DNA from 4 places in the Dechloromonas sp. TW-R-39-2 genome. Region 1 is predicted to be linked to each of the others. Evidence: riboswitches for the same ligand, from Rfam matches in the RefSeq annotation. Region 1 holds a riboswitch; each other region holds the start of a gene.
The links. A riboswitch is a leader RNA that binds a small molecule or an ion and turns the genes downstream of it on or off. The one in region 1 is predicted to bind cobalamin.
Positions count from the first base shown of each region.

Region 2: it holds a riboswitch for cobalamin, as region 1 does, so the genes downstream of both, bluB (5,6-dimethylbenzimidazole synthase) here and GBK02_RS01060 (TonB-dependent receptor) in region 1, are expected to answer to the same signal.
Region 3: it holds a riboswitch for cobalamin, as region 1 does, so the genes downstream of both, cobT (nicotinate-nucleotide--dimethylbenzimidazole phosphoribosyltransferase) here and GBK02_RS01060 (TonB-dependent receptor) in region 1, are expected to answer to the same signal.
Region 4: it holds a riboswitch for cobalamin, as region 1 does, so the genes downstream of both, GBK02_RS13165 (TonB-dependent receptor) here and GBK02_RS01060 (TonB-dependent receptor) in region 1, are expected to answer to the same signal.

Region 1 covers NZ_CP045202.1:208,179-215,857, reverse strand. Annotated here, with positions in the region: gene cobO (cob(I)yrinic acid a,c-diamide adenosyltransferase) at 1-263, opposite strand, end outside; gene GBK02_RS01070 (ABC transporter ATP-binding protein) at 269-1,042, opposite strand; gene GBK02_RS01065 (iron ABC transporter permease) at 1,039-2,016, opposite strand; gene GBK02_RS01060 (TonB-dependent receptor) at 2,020-4,200, opposite strand; cobalamin riboswitch at 4,309-4,515, opposite strand; gene GBK02_RS01055 (hypothetical protein) at 4,631-4,828, shown strand; gene GBK02_RS01050 (cell division protein ZapA) at 4,830-5,165, shown strand; RNA gene ssrS (6S RNA) at 5,201-5,381, shown strand; gene GBK02_RS01040 (EVE domain-containing protein) at 5,421-5,906, shown strand; gene GBK02_RS01035 (sulfite exporter TauE/SafE family protein) at 5,903-6,721, shown strand; gene GBK02_RS01030 (enoyl-CoA hydratase/isomerase family protein) at 6,708-7,484, opposite strand; gene GBK02_RS01025 (DUF485 domain-containing protein) at 7,620-7,679, shown strand, end outside.
Region 2 covers NZ_CP045202.1:491,506-499,184, forward strand. Annotated here, with positions in the region: gene GBK02_RS02405 (SCO family protein) at 25-612, opposite strand; gene GBK02_RS02410 (hypothetical protein) at 609-941, opposite strand; gene GBK02_RS02415 (cobalamin-binding protein) at 998-1,789, opposite strand; gene GBK02_RS02420 (cobalamin-binding protein) at 1,794-2,684, opposite strand; gene cobD (threonine-phosphate decarboxylase CobD) at 2,681-3,673, opposite strand; gene cbiB (adenosylcobinamide-phosphate synthase CbiB) at 3,666-4,580, opposite strand; gene bluB (5,6-dimethylbenzimidazole synthase) at 4,577-5,332, opposite strand; cobalamin riboswitch at 5,374-5,569, opposite strand; gene GBK02_RS02440 (cobyric acid synthase) at 5,626-7,089, shown strand; gene GBK02_RS02445 (response regulator) at 7,112-7,679, opposite strand, start outside.
Region 3 covers NZ_CP045202.1:499,719-507,397, forward strand. Annotated here, with positions in the region: gene GBK02_RS02445 (response regulator) at 1-251, opposite strand, end outside; gene GBK02_RS02450 (sensor histidine kinase) at 252-860, opposite strand; gene cobU (bifunctional adenosylcobinamide kinase/adenosylcobinamide-phosphate guanylyltransferase) at 896-1,441, opposite strand; cobalamin riboswitch at 1,483-1,661, shown strand; gene cobT (nicotinate-nucleotide--dimethylbenzimidazole phosphoribosyltransferase) at 1,744-2,793, shown strand; gene GBK02_RS02465 (adenosylcobinamide-GDP ribazoletransferase) at 2,800-3,561, shown strand; gene GBK02_RS02470 (bacteriohemerythrin) at 3,714-4,106, shown strand; gene cobC (alpha-ribazole phosphatase family protein) at 4,130-4,642, shown strand; gene rfaQ (putative lipopolysaccharide heptosyltransferase III) at 4,652-5,749, shown strand; gene GBK02_RS02485 (glycosyltransferase family 4 protein) at 5,746-6,906, shown strand; gene msbA (lipid A export permease/ATP-binding protein MsbA) at 6,940-7,679, shown strand, end outside.
Region 4 covers NZ_CP045202.1:2,707,913-2,715,591, forward strand. Annotated here, with positions in the region: gene GBK02_RS13130 (hypothetical protein) at 1-112, opposite strand, end outside; gene GBK02_RS13135 (hypothetical protein) at 194-664, opposite strand; gene GBK02_RS13140 (hypothetical protein) at 1,153-1,347, opposite strand; gene GBK02_RS13145 (Crp/Fnr family transcriptional regulator) at 1,408-2,106, opposite strand; gene GBK02_RS13150 (hypothetical protein) at 2,457-2,834, shown strand; gene GBK02_RS13155 (helix-turn-helix transcriptional regulator) at 2,986-3,768, shown strand; gene GBK02_RS13160 (YbhB/YbcL family Raf kinase inhibitor-like protein) at 3,869-4,432, shown strand; cobalamin riboswitch at 4,592-4,789, shown strand; gene GBK02_RS13165 (TonB-dependent receptor) at 4,940-7,039, shown strand; gene hemP (hemin uptake protein HemP) at 7,174-7,347, shown strand; gene GBK02_RS13175 (energy transducer TonB) at 7,455-7,679, shown strand, end outside.

The sequences.
Region 1 (7,679 bases):
CCGCCGATATGCCAGGCGACATTGGCCTGCTGGCGGAAAAAGGCTTCTTCGCCGGTATCCGAACGACTCTTGACGAACTGCACGACACCCACTTTCAGACCGTGGCCGAGGGCGCGGGCGACGACGCCGAAAGCGGCCGACGATTTGCCCTTGCCGTTGCCGGTGTTGATCAGCAATACGCCGCGCTCTTCCTGGGCGCCGGCGATCTTTTCATCGACCACGGCTTTCTTTTTCTGCATGCGTTCTTCGTGGGTCACAGCCATGGGTCTTACTCCGGAATGAAACAGCGATGGCCGCGGTCTTCGAGCTGACGCAGGCCATAGCCATAAAGTTGGGACAGCTTTTCTGCCGTCAGGATGGTGTCGACCGTGCCAAGCTCGGTGCGGCCATCGCCATGCACCAGCAAGGCGCGATCACAGAAGCGATGCGCCAGTGCCGGGTCGTGCAGCACCATGATGACGCCCGCCCCATCGTTGCGTGCGGTCTCCGCAAACAGTTCGAGGACAGCCATCTGGTGATTGAGGTCGAGGTGCGAGAGCGGCTCGTCGAGCAGGTACAGCGGTGCTGCCTGGGTGAGTAGCGTGGCAATCGCCAGGCGCTGGCGTTCGCCACCTGACAAGGTATGAATCTGGCGGGTTTCCATGCCATCGAGGCCGACCGATTTCAGTGCAGCACGGGCGATTTCGGCATCCTGCCGGCTTTCCCAGGCCCAGCGGCCAAGGTGCGGGTGGCGGCCGGTCAGGGTTGTTTCCAGAACCGTCGAGCCAAACGGGTCGGACTGGAACTGGCCAAGCCAGGCCCGACGCAGGGCGGCCTGGTGCGGCGGGGTCAGCGCAAGGTCTTCGGCATCGAGCATCACCACGCCGGCACTACTTGGACGCAAGCCGGCCAGTGTCGACAGCAAGGTCGACTTACCGGCACCATTGCGCCCCAGGATGGCCAGCCGTTCGCCGGCGTGCAGGCTCAGGTCGAGCCGGTCGATGACTCGTTTGCCACCGACGTCGACGGCCAATTGGCGTGTTTCGAGCAGGGCGCCGCTCATTTCGGCTGCCTCGACAGGATGACCAGGAAGATCGGGACGCCGATCAGCGCGGTGAGTACGCCGACCGGGAGTTGTTGCGGGGCGATGATCGTCCGGGCCAGCGTGTCGGCCAGAACCAGCAGCGAGCCGCCGGCCAGCACCGATGCAGGGAGCAGCAGTCGCTGGTCGTTGCCGGTGGCGAGGCGAACGAGGTGGGGAACGATCAGGCCGACAAAGCCGATCGAACCAGCCGTTGTCACAGACGCAGCGGTGGCCAGCGAAGCGAGCAGATAAATGGCGTAGCGCAAGCGGTCGACCGCGACACCCAGCGCCTGGGCCTGCATCTGTCCACGTGCCAGCATGTTCAGTTCGCGGGCGAAGGGCATGGCCAGTATCAATGCCAGGCCCAGGGCGCTCAGGGCTGGCCACCACTGGGCGCTTTGGCCGAGATCGCCCATCAGCCAGAAAAGCATGCCGCGCAGCTTGTGCTCCGGTGCGATGGCCAGCATCAGGGCGACCAGCGCACCGCAGCCGGCGGCAACGATGACGCCGGTGAGTAGCAGGCGTGTCTGCGTCCAGCTGCCATCGCCGTGCGCCAGACCAAAAACCAGCAGCATGGCGCCGAGCGCACCGGCAAAAGCCAGTCCGTCGATGCCGAGGGCCGGCAAGCCGAGAATGATGGCGAACATTGCCCCGGCCCCGGCGCCGCCGGAAATCCCCAGGACGTAAGGATCGGCCAGCGGATTGCGCAGCAATACCTGCATCAATGCGCCGGCCAGTGCCAGCAGGCCACCGCAGGCAAAACCGGCAATTGCGCGCGGCAACCGAAGCTGCAGCACGACATCGCCGGCGCCGCCTTCCTGCCCGAGCAGGGCCGCCCACACTTCACCGATCGAAACCTTGAAGCTGCCGACCGTCAGGGCCAGTGCGAAGCTGGCCAGGACGAGCAGGCAGAGACAGGCGAGGATCAGCAGGGCGCGGCGGCTGGAGGGCATGGTTCAGTAAGCGTAGTTGACCGCGGCAAACCAGTTGCGCCGGGGTGCGGCATAGTACGAGTAATACTCACGGTCGAGCAGGTTGTCGATCGCCAGCGAGGCGGTGATGTGCTTGTCGATGCGATAGGCGATACGGCTGTCGACGACGGTGTAGGCATCGTAGGACTGGAAGACGTTGCCGGCGAAATCGCTGTTGTCATCGGTCGAGTATTGCTTGCTGGCGTAGCGCAGATTGCTGCCCAGCGTCCATGGGCCGTAGCTGGTGTCAAAGCCGAGCGTTGCCTGGTGTTGCGGCAAATAAGCGATTTTCTTGCCTTGGCTGATGCGCGATTGGCTATTCCGCCGTACTTCGGAATCAGTCATCGTGTAAGAGGCCATCAGACGGGTCGAGTCGCCGATTTTTTGCGTCATGCCGACGACGAAGCCCTGGCTGGTGGCCTCTTCCGCATTGATCCGGTTACGCGTTGTTCCACTCGTTTGTGTGTAGATCAGGTCATCCATCCGGTTGCTGAAGGCAGTGAACTTGAGTTCGCCTCCTTGCCAGGGCTTGAAATCTGCGCCGATATCCAGCGTTGTGACGGTTTCTGGCTTGAGCAGTGGATTGGCGGTTAAGTTTGTTTTACCGATCCAGCCGCTGCGATAAAGCTCGTAGACGGAGGGCGCGCGGAAGGCAGAACCGTATGATGTGCGCAGGGCAAAGGCTGAATTGACTTCAAAACGCAGGGCCAGTTTCGGGTTCCAGGCTTCAGCCGTCCGGCTGGCGTAGTTTTTGTAGATATTGCCGCTGTTCCAGCCCGGGGTCTCGATATGGCCGTTCGAGTTCTTCCAGTAGTCGTAACGCAGGCCGAAATGTGCGAGCAGTCGATCGCTCAGTTGCCATTCATCCTGAGCATACAAGCCGAGAGAGTTGGTTTCTCCACTGACGTTGGCGTAAAGATTGCCCCGGCTCGATGCATCGTGCCAGTTGCTCAGTGTGTATTCGCTGTTGTTTGCCCGGTCGTGGCGCCATGCGCTCCCCAGCGTGATGCCGTGGCGACCCAGCTGACGTGTCCAGTAAGCATCAAGCAATTCGCTGCGGGCGGGAGAGTCGCTGATCCGGCTGGTGCTGGGGGTGATGAAATAATTGCTGCTGACATCAATATAGGCTGCGCTGATCTTGAGCAGTCCGCCCAGCGTTTCGATATCGCCGCCTAGCGAGTAAATCTGCCGTTCATAAGCGCCCGGGCTGGCCATCCAGGTCGAACAGATGGCCGTTGTCGGCGTACACCCGTTCCAGTTCGTCGTGCCATTGCTGTTTCTGAGATAGCTTTCCGGGGTGCTGTTCGAGTATTCATAAGCCTGGCGCTGCCAGCCGGCGCGCCATTTGTTCAGGCCGCCCAGGCGCTGTTCGAGTTTGATGTACTCGCCGTTTTCTTCCCAGGCCGTTGCTCCTTTGTTGCCAACGAGATAAGCATTGACCCCCTTGTTGCTGCTGGTCTGGGTCCAGCCGCTGACGGTGGCGCCAGGACTGCTTGTTGCCGTGACATTTTCATTGCGATAGCCGGCGGTTGCCATCCAGTTGCCGCCAATCAGGACCGACAGACCATTATCGAACAGCGTGCCGCCCATTAAGCTGATCCGGCGTGTGTCTTCCGGTGCCGTACCACGCGAAAAAGGTGCGCCGTAACCAAAACTGGCGTTGAACATCGGGGCTTTCGGCATCAAGGTGGTGAAATTGACCACGCCGCTCATTGCCGTTCCGCCATAGAGCGAAGACATCGGGCCGACCATGACTTCGGCCTGGCGAAGTATTTCGGTTGGCATGCCGGATAAGTTGACGCTCCCGGCGTAACCGTCGTTGACCGGTATGCCATCGACCATGACCAGCATCCGTCGTTCGTCCGGGATGCCGCGCAATGACATGGCCTGGGTCGATTGGGTCGTGCCTCGCCCGGGTTGGATGGTCAGGCCTGGAATGTATTTGACGACATCGCTCAATCGGTCGTTTTTGCGGCTGTTCAATTCATCCTGGCGAACAATCTCGACTTGCCCCGGTGCCTTTTCCAGCGGCGTCATGAAACGACTGGCCGAAACAACGACCGATTCCAGCTCGGTTGGCCGGTCGATACTGAGGGGCTCGGCAATGGCGTGATGCGCGAAAAGCGAACTGATCACAGCCGCAGTGTGGGTCAATCGAAAATTCATGGTCTTCCTTTTTCCGGCAGGCGTCCCCGCGAACCGGAATGGCATTGAAAAGGAAAAGCAAGGGATGACAGGTCGGCCGAATAAAACTGGCGCCACAACCCCGTGGCAATTCCGTGATTTGTTTCAGGCCGGTATCCGGGCTCGCAAGTCTTGATGTACCGCCTTCCCAGGTTTTACCCAGTGGCCTTGAGGTACATCCGCACTCACTTACCGTTGCGGGGGCAGCAGCGGATTGATCTCATCGGAGACGCACCACTTTCCCGTTTAACTGCACTTGGAGAATCCGCGCGCAGCACCTGACACGGTGCGCATTCTACATGTGCACTTGCTGCATCGCACTATAAAAGTCGTGCCCATTTCGTATAAACCACTTTGAGAATAAAGGCTTAGTCCTTGACCACGCATTGTTTTTCCCTCTATAGTTCGCGCCATGAATACCGAACTCGAAGCGCTTGAAGCCAAGATTGAACAGGTGGTTGCCCTGGTGCACCAGTTGCGTGCCGAGAACGAGGTGCTGAAAAACCAGATGGCTGCTGCCGAGGCAGAGCGTCTCCACTTGCGTCAGACAATGACGGTGGCGCGAGAGCGCCTTGAAGGCCTGGTCGACAAGCTGCCCGAGGATGTCTGAGATGAGCACCGAAACGAATTTCCTCGATGTCAAAATCATGGGGCGCGAATATCGCGTGGCCTGCAGTGCCGAAGAGCGCGATGCGCTGCTTGCTGCGGTCGACCTGGTTGACAACAAAATGCGCGAAATCGCCCAGCGCACCAAAAGCACTATTGCCGAGCGTGTAGCGGTAATGGCTGCGCTCAACATCGCGCACGAACTGCTGGCCGGTCAGGCTGCAGGCGGTATCGAAGGCGATGCGGAATCTGTTGATACTTCCGAGACAAAGCGTAGAATCGATCACATGGGAGCACGAATTGATTCCGTGCTTGCGCCCCAGCAGCAACTGGACATCTAGGTCATTTGCTGTTGACCCCGGCGCCGCCCGCCGAGCGTCCCCTGCGGTGTTTGTTAAGACCATATATTCCTTGAACCAATGCTAATTGGCATCGGTTGCGGACCATACCGCTGCTGTTGTGAGTGCCTCTCTGTCAGGCGTTCCTGATGCAGCTGGAAAGCGACCATTCTGGACCCCGGTTCAGGATGCCGGTCTGACGGCACTTGCGGGGGCCTTTTTTTTGGCCTGGCGATGACTATTTCTCCTGATTTTCCCATGGCAGTCTCCGATCAACCGGTTGCGCAGTTCTGGTTGATGAAATCGGAACCTGATGAGGTCTCGATTGATCATCTTGCCGCTGCGCCAAATGTTCCCTTTCCGTGGTTTGGCGTCAGAAACTATCAGGCGCGCAACTTCATGCGCGATGCGATGCGGGTCGGCGATCTGGCATTTTTTTATCACTCGGGCTGTGCCGAACCGGGGATTGCCGGGGTTTGCCGGATCGCTTCGGCGCCTTACCCCGATGCAACCCAGTTTGATGCGGTCAACCCGTATTTCGACCCGAAATCCAAAGCCGATTCGCCGCGCTGGTTATTGCGTGATGTCATGTTCGTGCAAAAGACGCGCTATTTGCCGCTGACTGAACTGCGGGCTTGTCCGGAACTTGCTAACATGCGCCTTCTTGCCCGCGGCAACCGTTTGTCGATTACACCGGTAACCGCTGAGGAATGGCAATTTATTACGATGGAACTTCTGGTATGAGCTTGTTGCTGATTTGGGTTGCTGCTTATCTTGTACTTGGTGCATTTACCGGATTTTTTGCCGGGATGCTGGGGATTGGCGGCGGGCTGGTCATGGTGCCGGCCCTGACCTTGATGTTTGCTGCACAGACTCAGTTTCCTTCAGGCGAAATCCTGCACATGGCACTTGGCACTTCGATGGCCTCGATCATTTTTACGGCTGTTGCCAGCTTGCGGACGCACCATAGCCATGGTGCGGTGATGTGGAATATTTTCAAAGTAATTACACCCGGCATTCTGCTTGGTACGGCGATCGGAACTTTGTTTGCTGCCAGCGTTCCGGCACGTCCACTGGCCATTTTTTTTACTTTCTTTGTTTGTCTCGTTGCAGTCCAGATGGCGCTTAACTTGAAGCCAAAGGCGGCTCGTGACTTGCCTGGGACGATGGGGGTTGCTGCTGTCGGCTTCGGTATCGGTGCACTGTCTTCTGTCGTAGCAATCGGTGGCGGTGCATTGACCGTACCGTTCCTGACTTGGTGCAACGTTCGTGTTCAACATGCTATCGGTACCTCGGCGGCAGTCGGTTTGCCTATCGCGGTCGGCGGAACGTTGGGCTATGTCTTCAATGGCTGGCACCAGCCGGGTTTGCCACAGGGCAGTTTGGGATTTGTGTACTTGCCAGCCCTGGTGATTCTGGTTGCAGCATCGATGGTGACAGCTCCCTACGGTGCCAGTCTGGCGCATCGCTTGCCAGTGGCAACCCTGAAGCGGATTTTTGCCGCAATCCTTATCCTGCTCGCGGCAAAAATGGTCTGGAGTTTGTTCAGCACGCCTTGAACGCAGGTTTGCGCTTTTCAAGGAAGGCGCTCAGGCCTTCCTTGTAGTCCTCTGTGTCGAGGAAGGCGAACGACGCGGCTTTTTCTTCATCGTTCAGCGGTCGACCGTTTTGCAGGCGGCGAATCCACTGCTTGTGCCAGCCGGCCACCAACGGGGCGCCGGCACAGATGCGCCGTGCCGTGGCATAGGCTTCATCTTCGACCTGCGGATCAGGAACAACGCGGGTGATCAGCCCTTTTTCATAGGCTTCGGTGGCGTTGAGAATGCGTCCTTCGAGCAGGATTTCCTTCATCACGGCGGCACCGGCCAGCTTCAGCAAACCCTCCATCTCGCCTGGATACATCGAAAAGCCGAGTCGATTGATCGGCGCACCGAAGCGGGCCGATTCGTTGCTGATACGCAGGTCACAGACGCCGGCGATTTCAAGGCCGCCACCGATGCAGGCTCCCTGGATCAGGGCCACGGTCGGGTGCGGGCAATCGGCGATGGCATTCAGGGCCAGCGCGACTTGCTCGTGGTAGTGCAGGGCTTGCTCCAGCGTGGCGCGTCCGGTGACGAATTCTTCCAGATCGCCGCCCGCGGCAAAGGCATCGTGCCCGGCACCACGCAGCACGATGCAGCGGATGTCGCGGTCAACCGCCAGCTTGCCCATGATTCCGGCCAAGTCCTGCCACATGGCCAAATTGATGGCATTCAGCTTGCCGGGATTGTTGAGTGTCAGGGTGGCGATTTCGCCGTTTGTGGAGAGGTCGACCGTAGCCATGTGCGCAAAGTGTTGTTTTTAATGACTTGAATTATATGCCCAGGGACATTCACGCATCGTGAATGTCTTATATAAGATATAATATAGCCGCCGATTTTTCGGTAATTACAAATTACTAATTATGGAGATATAGCCATGAGCAGCGCGATGTATGAGCGTATGCGGGCCAATCCGAAGTTCCAGGACCTCGTCGCA
Region 2 (7,679 bases), 280 kb from region 1:
AATGCAATGAGTGTTTTCCTGCAGTTAAGGCGTGTTGATGTAAGCCTCGAGCTGGCGCGAGATTTCGCCAACCGGCATGGCGAAGGGGAATTTTTTGATGAATTGGCCATCGGGGCCGAGCAAAATCATCCCTGCCGAATGGTCGACCGCATAACGGTCGGCCGGGGTGTCCGGCTCAAAAACCTTGCTGTAGCGGATCTTGAAATTGTCTGCCGAGCGGCGGACGAGTGCGACCGGGCCGGTCAGGCCGAGAATGCGGGGGTCGAAAAATTCGGTATAGGTCTTGAGCACCTTGCCGGTGTCGCGTTCCGGGTCGACCGTAATGAAGATTGCCTGGACGCGTGCCGCCTTGTCGCCCAACTGCTTCAGAATTTCGGCCATTTCAACCAGGGTGGTTGGGCAGATATCGGGGCAATAGGTGTAGCCAAAGGAAATCAGCTGGTAGCGTCCGCGAAAATCCTCACTGTTGACCGAGCGACCATTCGGGTCTTGCAGGAGATAGCGCGGAATAATGCCGGCACTGCTGTTGCTGCGCAGGGCTTCCCATGATTCAGCCAGAGCGGGGGGAGCCAGCCACAAGCCAATCAGCAGCAGTGCGCAGAAACGGATCATTGAGTCGACTTGAAGGCCGCTTGCAGGCGTTGTTCGGCGGCACCGAGCTGGTTGGCGAGTGTTGCGGCATCCGGGCACTTGGCTTTGCCTTGAGCCAGGAAGGCGGCATTGGTCGCGTTTTCAAACGTTTCGCCATTGGCGCGTGTCTTGGGGGCCGTGGTGGCGACCGAGTTGCGCGCCCGGCTGACCAGTGCCGGCTGCTTGCAGGCCAGTGCCGTACCGTTGATCTGGCCGATGGCTTCCAGCGCGGCCGTGCCTTCATCGGCGGCAAAAGTCGGAGTGGCGGCACAGAGCAGGCTGAGCAAGAGGGTCGATACGGCGATTTTCATGGTCTGGATCCTTGGCGGAGAGGCTGATTATAGTCAGCGGGTTTCGAGCTGCTTTCTTACAGATCAAATATTTCGAGCAGTTGAGGCAGTCCTTCGCTGATTGCCACCGGCCCTGGCGTCAGGATGACGGCTGATTTGATTTCATGCATTTTTCCGTTGTTGACCGCGGGAATCTCCTGCCAGCCGGGTCGGGCGGCGACCCGTTCGGGGCGGAAGTGCTTGCCGCACCATGAGCCGATGATGATGTCCGGCGCGGCGGCAATCACGTCTTCGGCAGAAGGGCGGCGGTCCTTGGCCAGCGGCGAGCGGGCTTGTTCGGCAAAAACATCTTCGCCGCCGGCGATTTCGATCAGCTCGGAAGCCCAGCGGATACCGCTGATCAGCGGCTCGTCCCACTCCTCGAAATAAACGCGCGGCTTCTTGCCGGTTTTGGCCAAGCGTTCGGCCGCGATCGCTCTGGCTTGGGCGATTTGAGCTTCCAGCCCGGCGACGATGGCCAGCGCCTTATCTTGCGCGCCAACCAGCCGGCCGATCGTTTCGATCATCCCGAGAATGTCGTCGACGCTGCGCATGTTGAAGGCGTAGACCGGCACGCCGGCCTTGATCAGGTCACGCGAAATTTCGCTTTGCAGGTCGGAGAAGGTGAGAACGAGATCAGGCTGGGTGGCGAGGATCTTGTCGATGTCGCCGGTCGTGAAGGCGAAGACCTTGGGCTTCTCCTTGCGCGCTTCGGGCGGACGGACGGTGTAACCGGAAATGCCGACGATGCGGTCCTGTTCGCCGAGGGCATAGAGGACTTCGACGGTTTCGGTGGTCAGGCAGACGATGCGTTGCGGCAGACGGGGCATGGTTTTACTTGGCTGGACGATGGCTGCGTGCGACATCGAGATGAGCGCAAAGTTTCTCTGCACCATCGAGAATGCGCGGCGTGTGGCGTTGCATGATGTCCGGATTGATATGGAACAGGTTGTCGCGCTTGACGGCGGTCATCCGCGTCCATTTATCCCAGTCGTGCAGCCATTCCGGCTTGGCATCGCCCATGCCGGTTGCGACGATGGCTTCCGGATCGGCCGCCAGCACGGCTTCGACGCTGACCGTCGGCGCCATCTGCGGCAGCTGGCCGAAAACGTTTTCGCCACCGCACAGCGTGATCGCATCGCTGATGATCTGCGGGCCGCCGACAGTCATCAGCGGCGATTTCCAGATCTGATAGAAAACGCGGATTTTCGGCTTGCCGGCATTGGCCTTGCGCAAGCCTTCGAGACGCTTGCGGAACTGCTCTGCGGCTGCATTGGCGGCGACTTCGGTGCCGGCCAGCTGGCCCATGCGGATCAGTTGGTCGGCGACATTTTCCATTTTGTTCGGTTGCGAGACGTAGACCGTCAGGCCGAGCGCCCGGAGTTTGTCGACCTGCGTCAGGTTGTTGCCGCTTTGCCAGGCCAGCACCAGATCTGGCTTGAGCGCCGCCACCGCTTCGAGGTCGATGCGCGAATAGCCGCCGACGCGGGCGACTTTTTTCGCTTCCGGCGGGTAGTCGCTGTAATCGACGGTGCCGACCAGCTTGCTGCCGGCGCCTGCCGCGAAGAGGCTTTCAGCGGCATGCGGCGCGAGCGTCACGATGCGTTTGGCAGGCCCCTTGAGACGCACTTCCTGCCCGGTATCGTCCTTGAAGACCAGATCGGCAGCACTGGCCGGGCTGCAGGCGAGTGCTGCGGTCAACAGGGCAAAAAGGTGGTTTTTCATGCGGCTTTCCAGTCGTTCAGGGCGGCGGCCAGGCGCAGCCACTCGGCTTCATTGGCTGGCAGGCCGAAGCGGAGCAGTGGCTGCTGGTCGAAATGGCGGGTCAAAATGCCGCGCCGGGCGAGGAACTCATGCAGTTCGCCGGTTTCTGCCGCGTTCAGCGTAGCGAACAAGGCTGTGCTGCTGACGTCGCCCAGCGGTGCCAGCAAAGCATGCAGGCGGGCGGCGGCGGCTTGCAATTCGATCCGGGCGTTGGCCTGCCAAGCGGTGTCCGACAAGGCCAGCCGGGCGGCAACGCGCGATGGCCCGGCGACCGACCACGGGCCGATCAGTTCGGCCAGCTTGGCCAGCAGGTCGGGGGCGGCGAAAACGAAGCCGACCCGCGCCCCGGCCAAGCCGAAAAACTTGCCGATCGAGCGCAGCACGATCAGGTTCGGCGCTTCTGCTGTGCCGGCCAGTGCGGTCAGGCTGTCTTCCGGCGTCGGGTCCATGAAAGCTTCATCGACAATCAGCCAGCCGCCGCGCTTTTTGAGCTGGATGGCCGCGTCGACCGCGACATCGCGCGGGTGACGGCCGGCGGTCGGATTGTTCGGATTGCACATCAGCACATACGGTGTGGCTGTGGTCAGGGCGCGCGGCAATGTGGCGTTCTGCAGGAAACGCAGGCGATGGCCGGCGCGTTGCCAGGCGTGCGGATGTTCGGCGTACAGGGGGCTGATGCAGGCGACAACGGCGCGCGGCAGCAAGTGCGGCAGCAACTGGATGGCGGCTTGCGAGCCGGCGACCGGCAGCAGATTGCTGTTGCCGTAATAGGCAGCGGCTGCCGCTTCCAGGCCATCGTCGTTCTCCGGCAGGCGGAGCCAGCAATCGGCCGGCAATTCAGGCACCGGCCAACAATTCGGGTTGATCCCGGTCGACAGGTCGAGCCAGTTGTCGAGTGGGATGTCGTATCGGGCTGCGGCTTGGCGCAGGCGTCCGCCATGCTCAAGCATGCAGGATTCCAATCATGAAAAAGACGGCCAGCCACAGCCACAGGCTGCGTTGGATCAGGGTGATCGCCCGGCCAAGATCGGCGGCCAGAGGGGCCGTCCCGGTGCCGAGCGGCGGGCGGATTTCTTCCTGGCCGTGATACATCGCCGAACCGCCGAGCAGTACGCCGAGGCTGCCGGCGCCGGCTGACATGACCGGCCCGGCGTTCGGGCTTTCCCAGCCCGGCGCCTGGGTTTTCCAGCAGGCCAGCGCGTTGCACGTCCGGCCAAGCAGGGCGTAGGTCAGCGCCGTCAGGCGGGCCGGCAGCCAGTTGAGCAGATCATCGAAACGCGCCGCAAAGCGGCCGAACAGGTTGTAGCGTTCGGTCCGGTAGCCCCACATCGCATCGAGCGTGTTGGCCAGCCGGAAGAGCAGCGCGCCGGGGCCGCCGAGTAGGGCGAACCAGAACAGCGTGCCGAATATTGCATCGTTGCCGTTTTCAAGGACCGATTCGACGCCCGCTTTGGCGATACCGGATTCATCGAGTTGCGATGTTTCACGGGAAACCATCCAGCTGACTCGCGTCCGCGCCTCGTCCAGCCGGCCTTCGCGCAATGGCCGGGCGACCGCTTCGGCGTGTTCGGCCAGGCTTTGCGCACCGAGGGCGAAGTAGAGCAGGGCGATATCGATGGCGAAGGGGGCGTACGGGCGCAGCCAGAAGGCCAGCCCGACCCAGGGACCGACGACCAGCAGCCAGGCGAGCAAGCCGCTGGAAATGTGTCGATTGTTGAGTTTCTTTTCCAGCATCGACGCCAAATTGCCGAAGCCGACCAGCGGATGCCAGCACCGTGGCTCACCGAGTACACGGTCGAGCAGGACGGCGGCAAGAGCAGCCAGCGGCATGGCAAAGGCGTCGATGCTGAGATTCATTTCGGGAAAATGCCCGGTCCCTGAATGTCGGCCTGCATGTCGCGCAATGCTGTGGTCAACGGCTCGTTCTGGCCGGAATCCGTGGCACCCCATTGCTCGAAATAAACCAGGTTCTCGATCGGCAAACGCGGCAGCCAGCCGGCTTTTTCAAGTTCGGGTTTGTCGTGGAAATGGCTGACATAACCAATGCACAGGTAGGCAATCGGCACGATATGGTGCGGAATGCCGAGCGCGTCCTGCAGTTCGGTTTCATTGAAAATGCTCACCCAGCCGACGCCCAGGCCCTCGGCGCGGGCCGCCAGCCAGAGATTCTGGACGGCGCAGACGCTGCTGTAGAGGTCCATCGTCGGAATGTGCGTGCGGCCGATGACAACCGGGCCGGTACGCGTTCGGTCGCAAGTAATGCACAGGCTGATCGGCGCTTCGAGAATGCCCTGCAGCTTGAGCTTGCTGTAGATCTCGCGCTTGCCATCCGGGAACATCTGGGCCGCTTCCTGGTTGGCTTGGTCGAAGATGCCATGCACGCGTTGCTTGACCTCGTCGGAGCGCACGAGCAGAAAGTTCCACGGTTGCATGAAACCGACCGAGGGTGCGTGGTGCGCTGCCATCAGCACGCGGCTGAGCACATCGTCCGGCACCGGCGTCGGCAGGAACTGGCCGCGCACGTCACGGCGGTTGAAAATGGCTTGATAGACTGCGGCCCGATCGGCGTCGGAAAAGGCGGGTGCCATCGGTGTGGCTTGGTTTTCCATGGATTCCCCTTCTGGAAATGAAACAGCTGCCGGGCCTGACAGCCTGCAATTCGTCTCCCGGCCGGTCTTCTGACTTGGATTCAGCCTGGCGATGCGCCTTCCCGGCCGGTATTCCCGTCCAGTGGCCTGATGCATCGCCCGTCATCCTTACAGCGTTGGGCACGTGGCGGATTTGCACCGCCTTCCCGATTCTCCGTCCAGCGTTGGCTGAACGACACCCGGAGACACTTGCCCAAACAAATGGGCGGGGCCGATGGTGCCATAATTACGGACTTTTTTCACATTTGGTCGCTATGTCCTGCTTTTCACTGATGGTCCAGGGGACCACGTCGGATGCCGGTAAATCCACGCTGGTCGCGGCTTTGTGCCGGATTCTCAAGCGCCGCGGGATCAATGTCGCGCCGTTCAAGCCGCAGAACATGGCGCTCAATTCGGCGGTCACCGTCGACGGTGGTGAAATCGGCCGGGCCCAGGCGCTGCAGGCACTGGCCTGTGGCCTGTTGCCGCATACCGATTTCAACCCGGTGCTGCTCAAGCCGACGACCGACAAGAAGTCGCAGGTCATCATCCACGGCAAAGTGGCGATGGACCTCAATGCGCGCGACTACCAGGAATACAAGCCACGGGCGATGCAGGCCGTTTTGGCCTCCTGGGGGCGGTTGACCGCGCAATACGACGCAGTGATGGTCGAAGGGGCCGGATCGCCGGCCGAAATCAACCTGCGGGCGCGCGACATTGCCAACATGGGCTTTGCCGAGGCGGTCGATTGTCCGGTGATCATCGTTGCCGACATTGACCGGGGCGGCGTTTTCGCGCATCTGGTCGGTACGCTCGAATTGCTTTCGCCGTCCGAGCAGAACCGGGTCAAGGGTTTCGTGATCAACCGTTTTCGCGGCGATATTTCGTTGCTTGAATCCGGCCTGACCTGGCTCGAAGAACGCACCGGCAAGCCGGTGCTCGGCGTGCTGCCCTACCTGCACGGCCTGATGCTCGATGCTGAAGATGCGATTGCCACCGCTGCGGTCGACGGTAAAAAAACGGCCCGATTGAAAGTGGTCGCCCCGGCTTATCCGCGCGTTTCCAATCACAACGATCTCGATCCGCTGCGCCTGCATCCGGAGGTCGATTTCCAATGGATCGGCCCAGGCGAAACGCCGCCGGCCGCCGACCTGATCGTCCTGCCCGGCTCCAAGGCCGTGCGGGCCGACATCGATTGGCTGCGCCAGCAAGGCTGGGCGACGGCGATCCAGAAACATCTGCGTTACGGTGGCAAGGTCGTCGGCCTGTGCGGCGGCTACCAGATGCTCGGGCGGATGATTCACGATCCGCTGGGTCTGGAAGGCCAGCCGGGCAGCACACCGGGGCTGGCGGCGCTCGATCTGGAAACGACGCTGGAAACCGAGAAACAGTTGCGCAATGTCAGCGGCCATCTTGCCTTGCCGGGCAATCCGGCGATGACCGGTTACGAAATTCACCTGGGTGTGACACGCGGCGATGGTCTGGGGCAGGCAGCGGTACAACTGGCCGATGGCCGGACGGACGGGGCGGTTTCAGCCGACAACCAGGTCTTTGCCACTTATTGTCATGGCGTTTTCGATCATCCCGAGGCGTTGACCGCGCTACTCGCCTGGGCCGGCTTGCAGGAAAGTGGGCAGGTCGATTTTGCCGCCCGGCGTGAAGCCGACCTCGACCGACTGGCCGATTCGGTCGAAACCGCGCTCGACTGGGAAAAAATGGCGACTTTCCTGCCGCTGTAAGGCGCGATGGCCGGGCTTTGCCTCAGCCGGCCGGCTTGGGCTCTTCGTGGTGAATCCGCTTGAGCGCGACCTGGCGCTGGATCTCGCGGAAATCCATTTCCCGGCCGTGCAGTGCGTAATGTTTGCGGATGCTGCCGAACACCTTCTTGGCATCCGGGCTGCTCATCAGCTCTTCGGTATGGCGGTCGGCCAGTTCTCGATCGCCGACCGAGAGCGCCGCACGCATCACATCGAGTCGTACCGTGGCGGTGAGTTCGGTGGCGAGCAAAGCCGGGCGCAGACCGGCAAAACGCTTCTTGCCGCGATCCGGCGAAGCCAGCGCGAGCAGTGAAGCATAGCTGCCCTGTTCGTTGAGGCTCAGGTTCTGCAATTCCGATTCGCGAATGCCAACCAGCACTTTCTCGGCGGTGATCAGGTCGCCGGCATCGACATAGCTGCGCGCCAGGGTCAGTTGGTCGTCGGCTGAAACGGCGCCGGGCATGGTGTCGTTGGCGATGACATCGGCCATCGCCGCCCGAGCCGCCTCGCTGTCGCCGTTGAGCGTTGCCGCCTCGGCCAGCAGGCGCTTGCGGACATAGTTGCGCGGGGTT
Region 3 (7,679 bases), 290 kb from region 1:
GTTTCGTCCGGCAACAGGTTGAAGCGGCGCAATTCTTCGAGCAATTGCTGGCCGGAGCGTCCTTCGCCGAGGATGTAGTCGCAGAGGATGATGTCCGGTACGTTGTTGCGGATGCGGTAGATCGCATCCTGGTAATTCGAGGCGAATTCGACGGCAAAGGCACCGACCGTCTGGGCGATGCTGCGCAGCGCATCGCGGGCCAGCGGCTGGTCGTCGATGACGAGAAAACGCTTTTTGCTGTAATCGCTCATCTACGGAATGAGCAACTCAAAACGTGCGCCGCCCAGCCTGCTGTCGTTGCTCAGGCGCAAGCTGCCATGCCGCTCCTGCCGGGCATGCAGCCGGGCCAGCCGTTCGGCCAGCAGCAGGCCGGTACCGCTGGAAGGTGGGAAATGGGCAAAGCCGGGGCCGTCGTCTTCGACCGAAAAGCGCAGGCCATCGCTGCATTCGCTGGCGGTCAGGCATACTTGGCTGCGGGCAAAGCGGCCGGCATTTTGCACTGCGTTGCCGAGCATGTCGGCGATCAGGTCACGGTCCAGCGGCCAGGCGTCTGGTGCCTGGCAATCGATGTTCAGGGTGATGCCGTTGGCGGCGAGGTGGGCTTTCTGGGCCAGCCCGACTTCGGCACAAAGATCGCCGATGATGGTCGGTACGATGGCCAGTTGGGCACCGTGGCGGAGCAGCCGGTAGCTGGCGAGTGTCCGCGACAGGCGCTCGGCGGCCGCTTCGATGGCGTAACGCGCCTCGCCGAGGTCGATGCGATGTTCGGCTTCGCGGGCGGCAATCAGCGCTTCGGCGACGAACAGCTGATTTTTGGTGTCGTGGATGCCGGAGGCCAGAATGTCGAGCAAGCGCTGCATGGTTCCTCCGAAGCATCAAAGAGTGAAGAATAACCCTACTTTAGTGATAGTGGCAGTCCGGCTGCAACCAATGTGACGCGGTCGCAAACAGCGGCAACGCGTTGGTTGAGGCGTCCCTGTTCATCGGCGAACAGTCGGGAAACCGGATGCATCGGCACGATGCCCCAGCCAACTTCGTTGGAGACGAGAATGATGCGCCCGGGCAGGTCCGGCAGGCATTCGATCAGGCTGGCTGTTTCGCCATCGAACAGCGGACAGTCGATGGCCTGGCCGGCTTCGGCCTGAGTGCCAGCCTGGCCGGCAAAAAGCAGGTTGGAAAGCCATAGTGTCAGGCAGTCGACCAGGATGCAGGTATCCGGTGCTGCCAGCTCGCGCAAACGGCTTGCCAGGTGAAGGGTTTCTTCGGCACAACCCCATTCGGCCGGGCGACGGGCGCGGTGATGGGCGATGCGGCGCGACATTTCACCGTCACGGGGTTCAGCCGTGGCCAGGTAGACGACCTTGAGGCCCGATTCGGCTGCCCGTTTTTCGGCGAGAATGCTTTTGCCCGAACGGGCGCCACCAAGAATGAGTTCTTTCATGGTTGGCACTTTAGGTGATTGCGCCGGGTCGCCGCAAGCCGGATAATTCCGCCCGATTCGATGTAACGGAACACGGTGCAATTCCGTGGCGGGCCCGCCGCTGTAATCGGGGACGGATGTCGCGACAAACCACTGCCTATGGGGAAACAGACCCGGCGGGAAGGTGCGGCAAACGGCTGATCCGAGAGCCAGAAGACGTATCGAGTCAGTTTGGGCTGGAAGCCTGTGGACAGGGCTTCGTGGCGACGTTTTTGCGAGCGTTGCCGCGAGGCCCTTTTGCTTTTTCGAACAGAAAGAATCGGATGCATTCAAAATTCAATATCACTCGCCCCGACCAGGGGCTGGCCGTTACGCTGCAACACAAAATCGACCAGAAAACCAAGCCGCTTGGCGCGCTTGGCCAGCTTGAAACGCTTGCCAGGAAAATCGGGCTGATCCAGCACAGTCTGACGCCGCAGCTCACGCAGCCGCAGATGCTGGTTTTTGCCGGCGACCATGGTGCGGCCAAGGCCGGTGTGTCGGCTTTCCCGCAGGAAGTGACCTGGCAGATGGTCGAAAATTTCCTGGCCGGCGGTGCGGCGATCAATGTTTTTTCCCGCCAGAACGGTATGGCGCTTTCCGTGGTCGACGCGGGGGTGGCCCATGAATTCGGCCGTCGTCCGGGTCTGATCGACGCCAAGGTCGCCGCCGGAACGGCCAGCTACATCGATGAGCCGGCAATGACCCTGGCGCAATGCGAAGTGGCGATTGCCAGCGGCGCCGAGATCGTGCGCGGTCTGGCGGCGGGCGGCTGCAATGTTGTTGGCTTCGGCGAAATGGGGATCGGCAACACGGCATCGGCGTCGCTGATTACACATTGTCTGACCGGGGTTTCGCTGGCCGAGGCGGTTGGCCGTGGCACCGGGCTGGACGATGCCGGCCTGGTTCGTAAACAGGCTTTGCTGGACAAGGCGCTGAGTCGTTACCGGGCCACCGGAGGCAGCGACGAAGCGCTCGCCGTGCTGGCCGAATTCGGGGGTTTCGAGATCGCCATGATGGTTGGCGCCATGCTGGCGGCGGCGGAAGCCAAAATGGTGTTGCTGATCGACGGCTTTATTGTCAGTTCGGCCGCGTTGACCGCAGCAAAGCTTTTCCCGGCATTCACCGATTACTGCATTTTCTGCCATCGCTCGGCCGAGCCAGGGCATCAGGCCCAACTGCGCGCAATGCAGGCCGAGCCTCTGCTTGATCTCGGCTTGCGGCTCGGCGAAGGTACCGGAGCGGCGCTGGCTTATCCGCTGGTCCGTGCGGCGCTGGCTTTCCTCAATGAAATGGCCAGTTTCGAGTCGGCCGGCGTGTCCGAGCAGGAATAAGCCCCGATGTTGAAGCGTGAGCTGGAATATTTTTTCGGGGCTATCCGTTTTTTCACCCGGCTGCCGGTACCCGGCTGGGTCGGGCATTCGGCGGAAGCACTGAATTCAGCAGCGCGCTATTTCCCTGCCGTCGGCCTGCTGGTCGGCGGCATCGGGGTGCTGGTTTATCTCGGGGCTGCCTTGTTCTGGCCCAAACCGGTGGCTGTCCTGCTGTCGATGGTGGCGACGATTTATGTGACCGGGGCTTTTCATGAGGATGGCCTGTCCGATACGGTCGATGGCCTGGGCGGCGGTTGGGAAAAGCAGCGCATTCTTGAAATCATGAAGGATTCGCGGGTCGGAAGTTATGGCGTGGTGGCGCTGGTTCTGGCCTTGTCTGGCAAATTCACCCTGCTTGTCGCGCTGGACGATGCCCTGCTGCCTTGGGCTTTGCTGGCCGGGCATGCCATTTCACGCTTTTGCGCGACTTCCCTGCTGGCAAGCATGGATTATGTCCGCGACGATGCGCTTTCCAAGGCCAGGCCGCTGGCAAATCGCCTTTCCTGGCCTATTTTGTTGATGGCCGCGGGGTTTGCCCTGCTGCCGTTGGCCGGGCTGCCGCCGGTCAAGGCGGTGGCCGGGTGTTTGCTCGCCGCGCTGGTGACGGCTTGGCTGTCACGGCTTTTCATGCGCTGGCTGGGCGGTTATACCGGTGACTGTCTCGGTGCCACCCAGCAATTAAGTGAAATTGCGTTCTATCTTGGCTTGCTGGCGTTGTTGCCGGTCTGAGCGGAGGGTGATGTTTCATGCAATCGGCTTATGTCGTTCGGCTTTGCTGTTGTGCGACAATATGACGAAAGTTTTGTTAGTCGATCGTGATGTTCGGACAGGGCGGGTTTGGCATGCATAAAAATTACGATGCGGTAGTGTGGGACCCTGCCATGAGCGTCGGGCAGCCGCGTCTGGATTACGACCACAAGCTGTTCATCGGTTTCTTCAATGAAATGATGGCGCACGCCGATGCCGACGTTCATTCAGAATTCATCTCCGGTTTTCTCGACAAATTCATGCGCTATGTAGGCGCTCATTTTGTTGAGGAAGAACGCTATATGACCGATATTGCGTATCCCGGCGCCGAGGAGCATCGCCGTTTGCACAATGAAACGGTCGAGCAGCTGACGCATATTTTCGAACTGACCATTCTTGGCGAGCAGCGCGCCGTCAGCATGCTGGTCGACTTCATCGTGCAGGGTTACGAACATCATCTGCTGGTCGAGGACCGCAAACTGGCCGAGTTCGTTCGTCTTCGTTCGCAGCCGATCCGCTACGCCTGAACCGTGAAGTTTGCGTTGCCGGGATGATTCTTCACCTCGTTCGTCATCCGCGGCCACGGGTCGAGGCCGGCATTTGCTACGGTCAACTCGATCTGGTGGCCGAAAATGTCGAGGCGGCCGCTGACGCCTTGCGTCCCCGCCTGCCGCCCGGTTTGCCCGTCTGGAGTAGCCCCTTGCAGCGTTGCCGGCATTTGGCCGAGGCACTGCATCCCGCGCCCCGGCTTGATGCGCGGCTGGCCGAAATGAATTTCGGTGCCTGGGAAGGTCGACCGTGGGATGCCATCCCGCGTCAGCAGATCGATGACTGGGCGAGTGATGTGGCGCACTATGCGCCGCCTGGCGGCGAGTCGCCGCAGGCGCTGCAGGACAGGGCGCTCGACTTTGTCGCCAGCCTGAGCGAGCCTGAGGCCGTGCTTGTCACGCATGCCGGCGTGATTCGGGTGTTGCTGGCGTATTGGCGGAATTTGCCGCCGGAACGCTGGAGTGAACTGGTTTTTGACTACGGATCGCTGACGACGGTCGACGTCCCCCGGTAAAATACCGGGATGCAAATATTCAATCCTCTGGGCGATGCCGTGCCGCTCGGCGAAGTTCGTCGGGCACTGGTTATCAAGCTGCGCCATCACGGCGATGTGCTGGTCAGTTCGCCGGTATTTTCGGTGCTCAAGGCGCATGCGCCGCAGGTCGAGATCGATGCGCTGGTTTATGCCGATACGGCCGAGATGGTGACCTTGCATCCGGCAATCGCGCGAGTTCACACCATCGACCGCAAATGGAAGAAACTCGGCATCGTCGGTCAGAGCAAGGCCGAACTGGCGCTCTACAACGCGCTCAAATCCCGTGGTTACGACCTGATCATCCACCTGACCGAACATTGGCGCGGCGCCTGGCTGTGCCGCCTGCTCAAGCCGCGCTGGTCGGTCGGGCCGTCGGTCGGCGGGCGCAGCAAGCGCTGGAAGCAGAGTTTTACCCATCTCCAGACGGCACCGCGCAATGCTTTTCGCCATATGGTCGAGGCCAATCTCGACGCCCTGCGCCGGATCGGCATTCAGCCAGCCCCTGAAGAACGACGCATGTGCCTCATTCCGGGGCTGGCGGCTGAAGCCAGTGTGGCGGCGCATTTGCAGGGATTCGGCCTGAAGGGTGGCGATTTCATCCACATTCACCCGGCCTCGCGCTGGTTTTTCAAATGCTGGCCGGTTGACCGCATGGTTGCACTGATTACCCGTCTGCAGGTCGAGGGTCATGCGGTGGTGTTGACCGCAGCGCCGAGCAAGGATGAACAGACCATGCTCGATGCGATCCAGGCCGGGCTGGCGCAGCCGGCTTTCAGCCTGTCCGGCGTGCTTTCGCTCAAGGAGCTGGCGGCGCTGACCCAGGCTGCGAAGCTGTTCATCGGCGTCGATTCGGCGCCGATGCACATTGCCGCAGCCGTGGGCACACCAACCGTCGCGCTGTTTGGTCCTTCCGGCGACAAGCAGTGGGGGCCGTGGGGCATTCCCTTCCGTGTTGTCAGCAGCACCCAGCATCCCTGTCGGCCATGCGGTATCGATGGCTGTGGCGGCGGCAAGCTCAGCGATTGCCTGGTCAGCCTGGGGGCGGATGAAGTGCTGGCGGCAGCTCACGAATTGCTCGCGCTGTGAAGATTGCCATCGTTCGTCAACGTTACAACCCGTTTGGCGGGGCCGAGCGCTTTGTCGAACGGGCCTTGGCGGCGCTGGCGGCCGAAGGGGCGGAAGTCACGCTGATCACGCGCAGTTGGGATGGCGCACCACGCGAAGGATTTCGCCAGGTGACCTGCGACCCGGCGTATTCCCGCTTGCTGGGCGGACGGGCGGCGCGCGACCGCAGTTTCGCAGCAGCGGCGCAGCGCGAGATGGCGGCGGGGGGATTCGATATCACCCAGTCGCACGAGCGCGTTCCCGGCTGCATGATCTTTCGGGCCGGCGATGGCGTGCATGCCGCATGGCTGGTTCATCGGGCGCGAATCCTCGGGCCACTGCAGCGCCTGATACAGCGTTTTTCGCCGTATCACCGTTATGTTTGCGCGACGGAACGGGCGATGTTCGAACATCCGGCCTTGCGCAGCGTGATCTGCAATTCGCAGATGGTGGCCGATGAAATCAGCCGTTTTTACGGCATCGACCGCAGCAAGCTCGCCGTGATCTACAACGGTGTCGATACCGCCGTCTTCCATCCCGGGCTGGCTGACGAATTCCGCAGCGCGACCCGCGCCGCAGCCGGCATTCCGCCGGATGCACCGGTTCTGCTTTTTGTCGGCAGCGGTTTTGAACGCAAGGGTGTGCCGCAACTGCTGCGCGCCTTCGCCGCGACGCGCAATCCGGCGGCGCATCTGGTCATCGTCGGTGCCGACCGCAAGCTCAAGGCCATGCGGGCGCTGGCCGCATCGCTCGGGCTGGGCGGTCGGGCCCACTTCACCGGGCCGCTCAAGGATGTTCGCCCGTGGTACGGCGCAGCCGACGGTTTTGTCCTGCCGACGCTGTACGACCCCTGTCCGAATGCGGCGCTTGAGGCGCTGGCCTGCGGCTTGCCGATTGTCACCTCGACAACCTGTGGCGCTCAGGAGTGGGTGCAGGCCGGCGTGAATGGCTGGGTGGTCGATGCCGTTGATCGGGCCGAACTGGCTGCCCGACTCGACGACCTGTGCGCATTGGCCGGCGATCAGGCAGCGCGTGCGGCGGCCCGAGCCAGTGTCGAGGCCCTGACATTGCCGGCGATGGCCGACCGGCTGCTCGCCCTTTACCGTTCGCTCAGTCCCGCTCCGGTCGGGCAGGTATAATCACGGGTTCTACTTTTCGCATCAGGGATTTGCATGGCCAGTGACATGACCAGTCGTCAGCTTTACCTCCGGCTGTTGACCTATGTCCGCCCCTACTGGAAGGCGTTTGCCGCCGCGCTGGTAGCGATGGGTTTGTCGGCCCTGGCCGAGCCGGTGTTCCCGGCGATGATGAAAAAGCTGCTCGACGACGGTTTTTCCGCCGCCGCCGGGCCATGGGACTGGCTGCTCTTTCCAGCGGCGATCATGGGCATTTTCCTGGCCCGCGCTGTTTTCGGCTTCATCGGCGAATACGCCATGAGCTGGGTGTCGAACAATGTCATCACCGAACTGCGCCAGGCGATGTTCGCCCGCATGGTCCGCCTGCCGACCAAGTATTACAGCGACAATCTCTCGGGCCGCCTGATGTCGCGCATTGCCTATGACGTGGCTGGTGTGGCCGGTGCGGCAACCAACGCGCTGACCTCGCTGATCAAGGATTCGCTGGCCATCGTTGGCCTGATGGCCTGGCTGCTCTACCTGAACTGGCAGTTGACGCTGATCACGCTGTCGGTTGTCCCGTTCATTGCCTTCGTCGTGCGCTTCTTCAGCAAGCGCCTGCGCAGCGTAGCCAAGGGCCAGCAGGAATCGATGGGCAAGATTACCCAGGTGCTGCAGGAAACCATCGAAGGCCACAAGGTGGTCAAGATTTTTGGCGGCCAGACCTACGAGGAAGCCCGTTTCTACAAATCGGTCCGTGAGCAGCGCCGGCTGGCCATGCGGGCGACCATGGCGGT
Region 4 (7,679 bases), 960 kb from region 1:
TGTTAATTGGGATGGTTTTTCCGCCAACTTTCCGGGCGAATATTTCCCATGCGGCAGACACGGCACATCTCAATCGTTCTTCGTGTGTTGATGCCGTGATGAAGTCAGTCATAGCGAGCCTTTGAGGCATAACGTAGAAAATCACCGGACCTTCGGCAAGCGCAGCTTGCCGAAGGTCCGGTGGATTGGTGTGTTAGGTGCCATCCAAGCCCCGTGCTTTGGATTGATTAAACAACTGCTCAATTTTTGTTCGATCTTGTGAGCTACATGCTCCCGACTTGGACATTGCCGATGCTATGTGTCCTTGGGCTGCTCCATGCAAAAAGGATACAAAAGCAACCTGCTTGTCACTAAACCCTCGGTTACGTGCGCCACCCGTGAGTGAGGTGTAATTTGACTGCCAATCAAGGCCGCACCATTCGGCAAGGCCCGAAACTTCGCCAACATCAAAGGCGCGATTAGCCACGGCTCTTGAAATTGGCACTGTAATTCTGTCCTTCTCCGAGGTTGGTTGGGCAAACTGACCATTGGAGAGCTTTGCTTTTCCCCAAAAATTTTGAAGCACGAGAGAGAGCAATTCTTCTCGTTGTGCTTCCGGCAAAATGCCAGCATGCGAAATCCCGCATAAAAATACGAGAGAAAGCGGTAAGAAGATACGACGCATTTGTGGCACCTAACAGTGTTTACACGGACGCTCGGGTCCGCATGGCAATTGATATTGCTGACGCCGGATATATTGCACTAAGCATATTGTATTCAGTCACTTGGAATGTTGGCTGTCAGTATAACAATATCAATATGCCGGACAACTGACTCAGAGCAATGTCTGCTTTGGGGCACGGTAATCGAGTGTCCGCAGATGGCCGATAGCACCAATTCAGCCAACTTTCCGGTATACGGCTATTGAAATCAAGCTGCCTGCCGTAAGCCAGGTATGAAGCATCCCCAAAGACAGGCTCAGAAGCCTGGCGGATTTTCAGATAACTGCTTCGTGGAGTCAGTCACCGGCTATTTAGCCGATAGCCCACCCGCAACATGACTCTAGAATGCGGTTGATGCTGGAAGTCGAGCCGCCGAGAGAAAAAAACTCCAGCCTGAAAATAGGCATCTCGTTGCTTTTTCTCTAACCTATCTCTATGTGCAGTGATTTGACTACGGCTTCTGTGAAGGTGTTTTTTCCTTCACGCGCCACGCATACATCAGGGAAGCCTCATTGAATTCCTGCCTGGTTTCCACATCCTTCCACCAAACCAATCCCCGGCTGTCTTGACCGAGGTATTTCCACTGCTGGACATCTCCGCTGCACAGTTCAACGGTGTAAATCGCATTAGTCTCGAGAACCATCATTGATCGAGCCAAGGTAGTGAAAGGAAGGGGGGATTGGGTACTAGCGCTGACCAATCCTGATTAGGCGACTAAATCCAGTTGTAATCGCGAGATGCTGTTGATGTGAATGTCGCGCCCCTGGATGGTAAAGAGACCTTGCGCGCTCAATTCGTGGAGAGTCCGGGAGAAATGCTCAGGGCTCAGACTTAACTGAGAGGCAATGACGCTTTTAGGTGCAGACAGCCTGATGACAGTGGCTTCCTGACATGATTCCTGATTGGCTGCTTCACGCAACAGAAAGGTGAGTACGCGCTTGGCGCCGGAACACAGCGTGTACCCTTCCAGATCGACCATCAGGTCGTGCGTTTGTTGCGACAGAGAACTTAGCAAATTATGGGTGAAGCCCGGATTGCGGGCGACCAGATCAAGAATTGCCGTTTTCGAGATCTGTAGCACCAGCGTGTCATCCAGTGCTTGCGCATGAGCCCGGTAGGGCTGATCCAAAATAAGCTCGGTCTGTCCAAAGCTCTGCCCTGCGCCCAGTATAGTGACGACCTTTTCGGTGCCCTGGGGTGATGAAAATGCCACTTTCACCTGGCCGTACATCACGATCAGCAGACCAGAGCACCCATTCCCGGATCGAAACAGCATGTCGTTCTTTTCGAGATGCAGTGTCTGGCAGGCCTTGCCAACTTCGAGAGTCTCGTCGCAGGAAAGTCCTCCAAACAAAGGGATTCGACCCAACAGGGTATCAATCTGGACAGACTTTACATCGCGCATTGCTTCTCCTAGCTCAGGCTGCGGGAACAGTTGAGCGTGCAATGTGCCTCTGATGTTCAGGCGCAGCTTGATTTAGATCAAAACAATCCGAAGGCCCTAGGTAGCTCCCATACCAAATAACTACATTTCATTCGTATTTTTGGAGGCTCTCGCAACATTTTGCTATCCTGCCGCTTTTCCATTGACCCGCGCTACAACCCAAGCCTGCCAACGATGGCGGCACAAGATCAGGTTTGAAAGCCGGGCCGGAGACACAGATGATCACCGGATGCCAGGTGATTTGATACGGCAGTTCGGATAACGTATGGATCGCCCCAAATATCGAAGTTTTTACTCTTTTCAGGAATGTCATGATCAACAAACTTAGCAGGATGCTTTTTACCGTTTCGTCAGCACTTTGGCTCACTGCCGCCTTGGCCGAAAACCCGGGACACAAGCATCATCACGATTTCCCCCAAGATGTTGATGCGTTCCATGCGGTGCTCGCGCCGATTTGGCATGCACGCCCCGGCAAGGAGCGTTCGCGCAACGCCTGCGCCCAGGCTGCCGAGATGGAGAAACTGGCCAAGGGCATCCAGTCTTCGGACGCAACGCCGCTGCTTGCAACGATTAACGCTTTGCAAGGCAAATGCAAAGGCAAGCTGGCCGATGTGGATGCAGCATTCTTTGATGTCCATGAGGCATTTCATCGGCTGATTGACGCGCCGGCCCCCGCGGCAAAACGTTGAGCCGGTTGACGCACCCCATGGCCGCCACAGCCTGGGGGCTGGGACAGCACGCTGCGCCGTGCGGCAAATGCTGCCCGTCAAGCGATCTTCCTGCGTGCTACGGTCGACACGCCAAAATCGCCCAATTTCCTTGCACTATCCACACACCCGGATGAACTCACCCGCTGGCGTCTCTGCCCTGACCATCAACACGCGTATCTCGCATACGGTGCGCACCCTCACCATGCGTGACGATCTGGTCGGCTGGGTGATTTCCGGCCGCAAACGCTTATCCACCCCGCTCGGTGACAAGCAGTTTGGTGCCAACGAGGTATTTCTCATCCCGCGCGCAACGCAGTGGGATGTGATCAACGAAGCTGATCCGGGTGGCGCCTACCAGGCGCGCATCATCAGTTTTTCGCCGCAGTTGCTTGAACAGTTTTTCGAACGTTTTGCTCAGTTCACCGCGACACCGATATTGCGCAGTTGCGCGATGACCAAAGCGGATGAGGCTTTCACGGCGACCTTCAGCCATACACTGGCGGCGCTTGAAGATCCCCGCGCGTCAAATGCCGTTCGCGAACACCGGGCGCTGGAGGTCTTGTTGCTGCTGGCCGAGCGCGGTCTGGTTTTTACGCCGACGCACAGTTTGAGCTGGACAGACCGGGTATACCGGCTGGTCGGGCAACGCCCCGAATTCGACTGGACCATGGCCAGCGTTTCGCGTGCCTTCCTGCTCAGCGCCAGCACGCTGCGCCGCAGATTGGTGGAAGAAGGCACCTCGGTCAGTCAATGCGTGCGTGAGGCTCGCCTCGAAGCGTCGATGGCCTTGCTGCAATCCTCCAGCCTGCAGGTTTCGGAAATTGCGGCGCGCTGTGGATACGACTCACACAGCCGGTTCTCAGCGGCGTTTCGCCAGCGCTTTGGCTATGCACCGTCGCACTTGCGCTCATGAAAGCTGCAGTATGGACTGCAACGCACAGCAATTGACGCGCCAGAGCTAGCGCGCCGCGCTTCCTGTGGTCATCATTGGCCTTCCTTTTTCTGGAGTCCAAATGATGCGTAAACTTCTTCTTGCCGCCGCACTTGCCGCTACGTCGACCTTCGCTGTGGCGACCGATTTCGAGTTGAGCAGCCCGGATATCAAGCCCGGCAGCATGATCGACAAGCGTTTCGAGTTCAATGGTTTCGGTTGCTCCGGCGAAAACAAATCGCCCGCCTTGCAGTGGCGCGGCGCCCCCGCCGGCACCCAAAGCTTTGCCGTCACCGTATACGATCCAGATGCACCGACCGGTTCGGGTTGGTGGCATTGGTCAGTCATCGATCTGCCCGCCGAAGTGCACGCCTTGGCGGCGGATGCCGGGGCGGTCGGTGGCGCAAAACTGCCGGCCGGTGCGAAGCATGTACGGATCGATTACGGTGTCGCTGGATGGGGCGGCACTTGTCCGCCGCAAGGTGACAAAGCGCATCGTTACATTTTCACGGTCTACGCCCTGAAGACAGCCAAAATCGAAATCCCGGCCGATGCCACCGCAGCACTGGCCGGCTACATGATCAATGCGAACACCCTTGGCAAGGCCAGTTTTGTGGCCCACTACGGTCGCGCCAAAGCGAACTGATCAAACTGCCCAGCTCTCTTTTACATCCACTTCAAGCGGTCTGGCAAACAGGAGTACGGTGTTCTAAAAAATTCAAAAACCACCATATACAGTAGAAAAAATATTCGCAGGCACTACCCATAGTAGAAACATCATTGACGCTCAGGCCACCATACCGTTAGAATCAAAGTTGTTGAAGGTTCCCCATTCTGGGGATTAAAAGGGAATCCGGTGCCGAGTCTGACTCGAAATCCGGGGCTGCCCCCGCAACTGTTATCGGCGAGCGCTTCGCCACTCTTGCCACTGGCTCACACCGGGAAGGCAGCGAAGCGCGATGAACCGAGAGCCAGGAGACCTGCCGCAACAACTTTCCAACCAATGATGGGGCGGGGTGTCCCTGATGAAAGGTTTGTGCGTGCTGCCATTTTTCGTTCGTCCGGCTTGTCTGCCCACGGGAAACTCCCGTTGCGGCGATCGCGCTGCGCCCAGCGCGCCCCTTCGAATCTCCCCCGCCTGCGGAGACTCCCCATGCCAGTGAAATCGTTTAGAACATCGCCCCTGACAGCCGCCCTGCTGCTTGCTTTTTCAGGTAGCACCCAGGCGGCCGGCGTGCCGACGCTGCAAGAAGTGACCGTCAGCAGCGGCCAGCAGAATCTGATCGGCGTTGCCGATTCGGCCACCGAAGGAACGGTCACCGCCAAACAACTGGCCAATCGTCCCTTGTTGCGGCCGGCCGAAGTACTTGAAACGGTGCCGGGGATGATCGTCACGCAACACTCCGGCGACGGCAAGGCCAACCAGTATTTCCTGCGCGGTTTCAATCTCGATCACGGCAGCGACTTTTCAACCCACGTCATGGGCATGCCGGCCAACATGGTCACCCATGGCCATGGTCAGGGTTACATGGATCTGAACTTCCTGATCCCGGAACTGATCTCCAGCGTCAAATACCGCAAGGGCGTCTATGCAGCGGACGATGGCGATTTCGCCACGGCCGGCTCGGCCCGGATCGATTATCAGCGTAGCCTGGCCAGCCCGTTTGTCGACATGAGCATCGGCCGCAACGGTTTTCGCCGCCTGGTGACGGCGGGCAGCAGCGAAATGGCCGGTCACCAGTTGCTCGGCGCACTGGAGCTGGCCGGTAACGACGGCCCCTGGGATCAGCCGGAAAACCTGAAAAAGACGAATATCGTGCTGCGTCTCTCGAACGGTACGACGAACAATGGCTACGCCGTCACGGCAATGGCTTACAAGGCGGACTGGAGAGCCACCGAACATGTTCCGGAACGCGCCATCCAGAGCGGCGAGATCGGTCGCTACGGTGCGCTGTCAGCCAACGATGGCGGCAAAACGCACCGCTACAGCCTGTCCGGCGAATGGGCCAGAACCGGTGAAGAAGGCGCCACCCGGGCCAACGTATATCTGATCGATTACGGGCTCAATCTTTTCTCCGCCCCGTCCGGCTACATCAACGGACTGAATGGCGACCAGCACGAGCAGGCTGACGAGCGACGCATCTGGGGCGGCCAGGCCAGCCGCAGCTGGTTTCTCGGTCCACAGTTCAAGGACAGCGAAATTACCGCCGGCGTCTCACTGCGTCAGGACCGGATCAGCCACGTTGGCCTGTACAGCACGGAGAATCGCCAGCGCACCAACACCGTCCGCGAAGACCGCATCAACGAGACAGCACTCGGTTTCTATCTCGAAGCGCGTAGCCAGTGGACTCCATGGCTGCGCAGCAACATCGGCCTGCGCCGCGACGAAATCCGGGCCCAGGCCAGCGCCCTGGGTGGCGCCAACAACATGAGCAATGGCGGCGATATCAGCGCCGGCCAGACCAGCCCCAAACTCGGCATCACCATCGGCCCCTTCAACCTGCTCGGCGCCACCGAGTTTTACGCCAACTGGGGCAACGGCTTCCACAGCAACGATGTACGCGGTGCAACAGCAAGAACCAACCCGCAGGACGGTTCGGCGACGATGGCCGTCCCGCTGCTAGTCAAGGCCCGCGGCTCGGAAATCGGTATGCGTGCCGCGCCACTGCGCGGCTGGCATACCAGCCTGTCACTGTGGCAAATGGATCTGGCCTCCGAGCTGGTGTTCATCGGCGATGAAGGCATCACCGAACCCAAGGGCGCCTCGCAACGGCACGGCATCGAATGGTCCAACTACATCGTGCCGACCGATGGCCTGATCATCGATGCCGATCTGGCCCTGTCCGAAGCCCGCTTCAAGACAGCCAACGCCGATAACGGCGGACGCCATGTACCGAATGCCATCCCGCTGACCGCTTCGCTCGGCCTGACGGCCGACCAGGGCGGCCGCTATTTTGGCGGCCTGCGCCTGCGCTATATCGGGGCCTACGCCCTTGAAGAAACGGCGCATGAAAAATCGACGGCCTTCTGGATGACCAACTTGAAAGCCGGTTACCGCTACGATCGCCAGCTTCAATTCACACTCGATGTACTCAACCTGTTCGACAAGAAAGCCAACGACATCGAATACTGGGGCGGCGCCTGCACGCGTAGCGAAGCCGCCAACGGCAGTTGCGGCGGCGGCATCGATGGCCGCCTGGTGCATCCGATCGAACCGCGCACCCTGCGCTTGGGCATGCGCTTCACGTTCTAAGGCACAAGAGAGCACTTTGACTGGGAATGGCAGGCGACAGATATAACGTTTGATCGACAAATTGCAAACGAATGTAATTGACAACGATTCGCGTTTACGTAAAATTGCGACAAGTTCTCATTTGCAGGAATATCATGAACCCGCCTTCCCAGCCTTCACCCGCAACACCACCGCTATCCGGCACCCATTTGCCGCGGATAGACACCAGTGAATTGCTGCGCGGCGCTGTAACGCTTGAAATCATGCACGCCGGCCAACGCTACCTGCTGCGCGTGACGCGTGAAAACAAGCTGATCCTGACCAAATAGGCCAGCCACCAACGATCTCCGTTGTACCTCTCGTTCCCGTAGCCAGCATGTACAGCCAGCCAAGGGTTTTTTCCGGCCGGCTCGGGACAATCCGGAAAACGAAATTCATGAGTTACACCCTATCCCAGGCTTCAAACAGCCGACGCAGCAGCCTGCTGACACTGGTCATCGGCTTGCATGTCGGCATCTTTCTGCTGATTTTTGCAGCCAAGACCGTCGTCCCGCAGATGATGGAAATACCGCTGGTCGTCGACCTGCTGCAACCGGCCGAACCCAAACCGGAACCCAAGCCGCTGCCGGTCGTCAAGCCGCAACCGGTCAGGCAGCCTAGC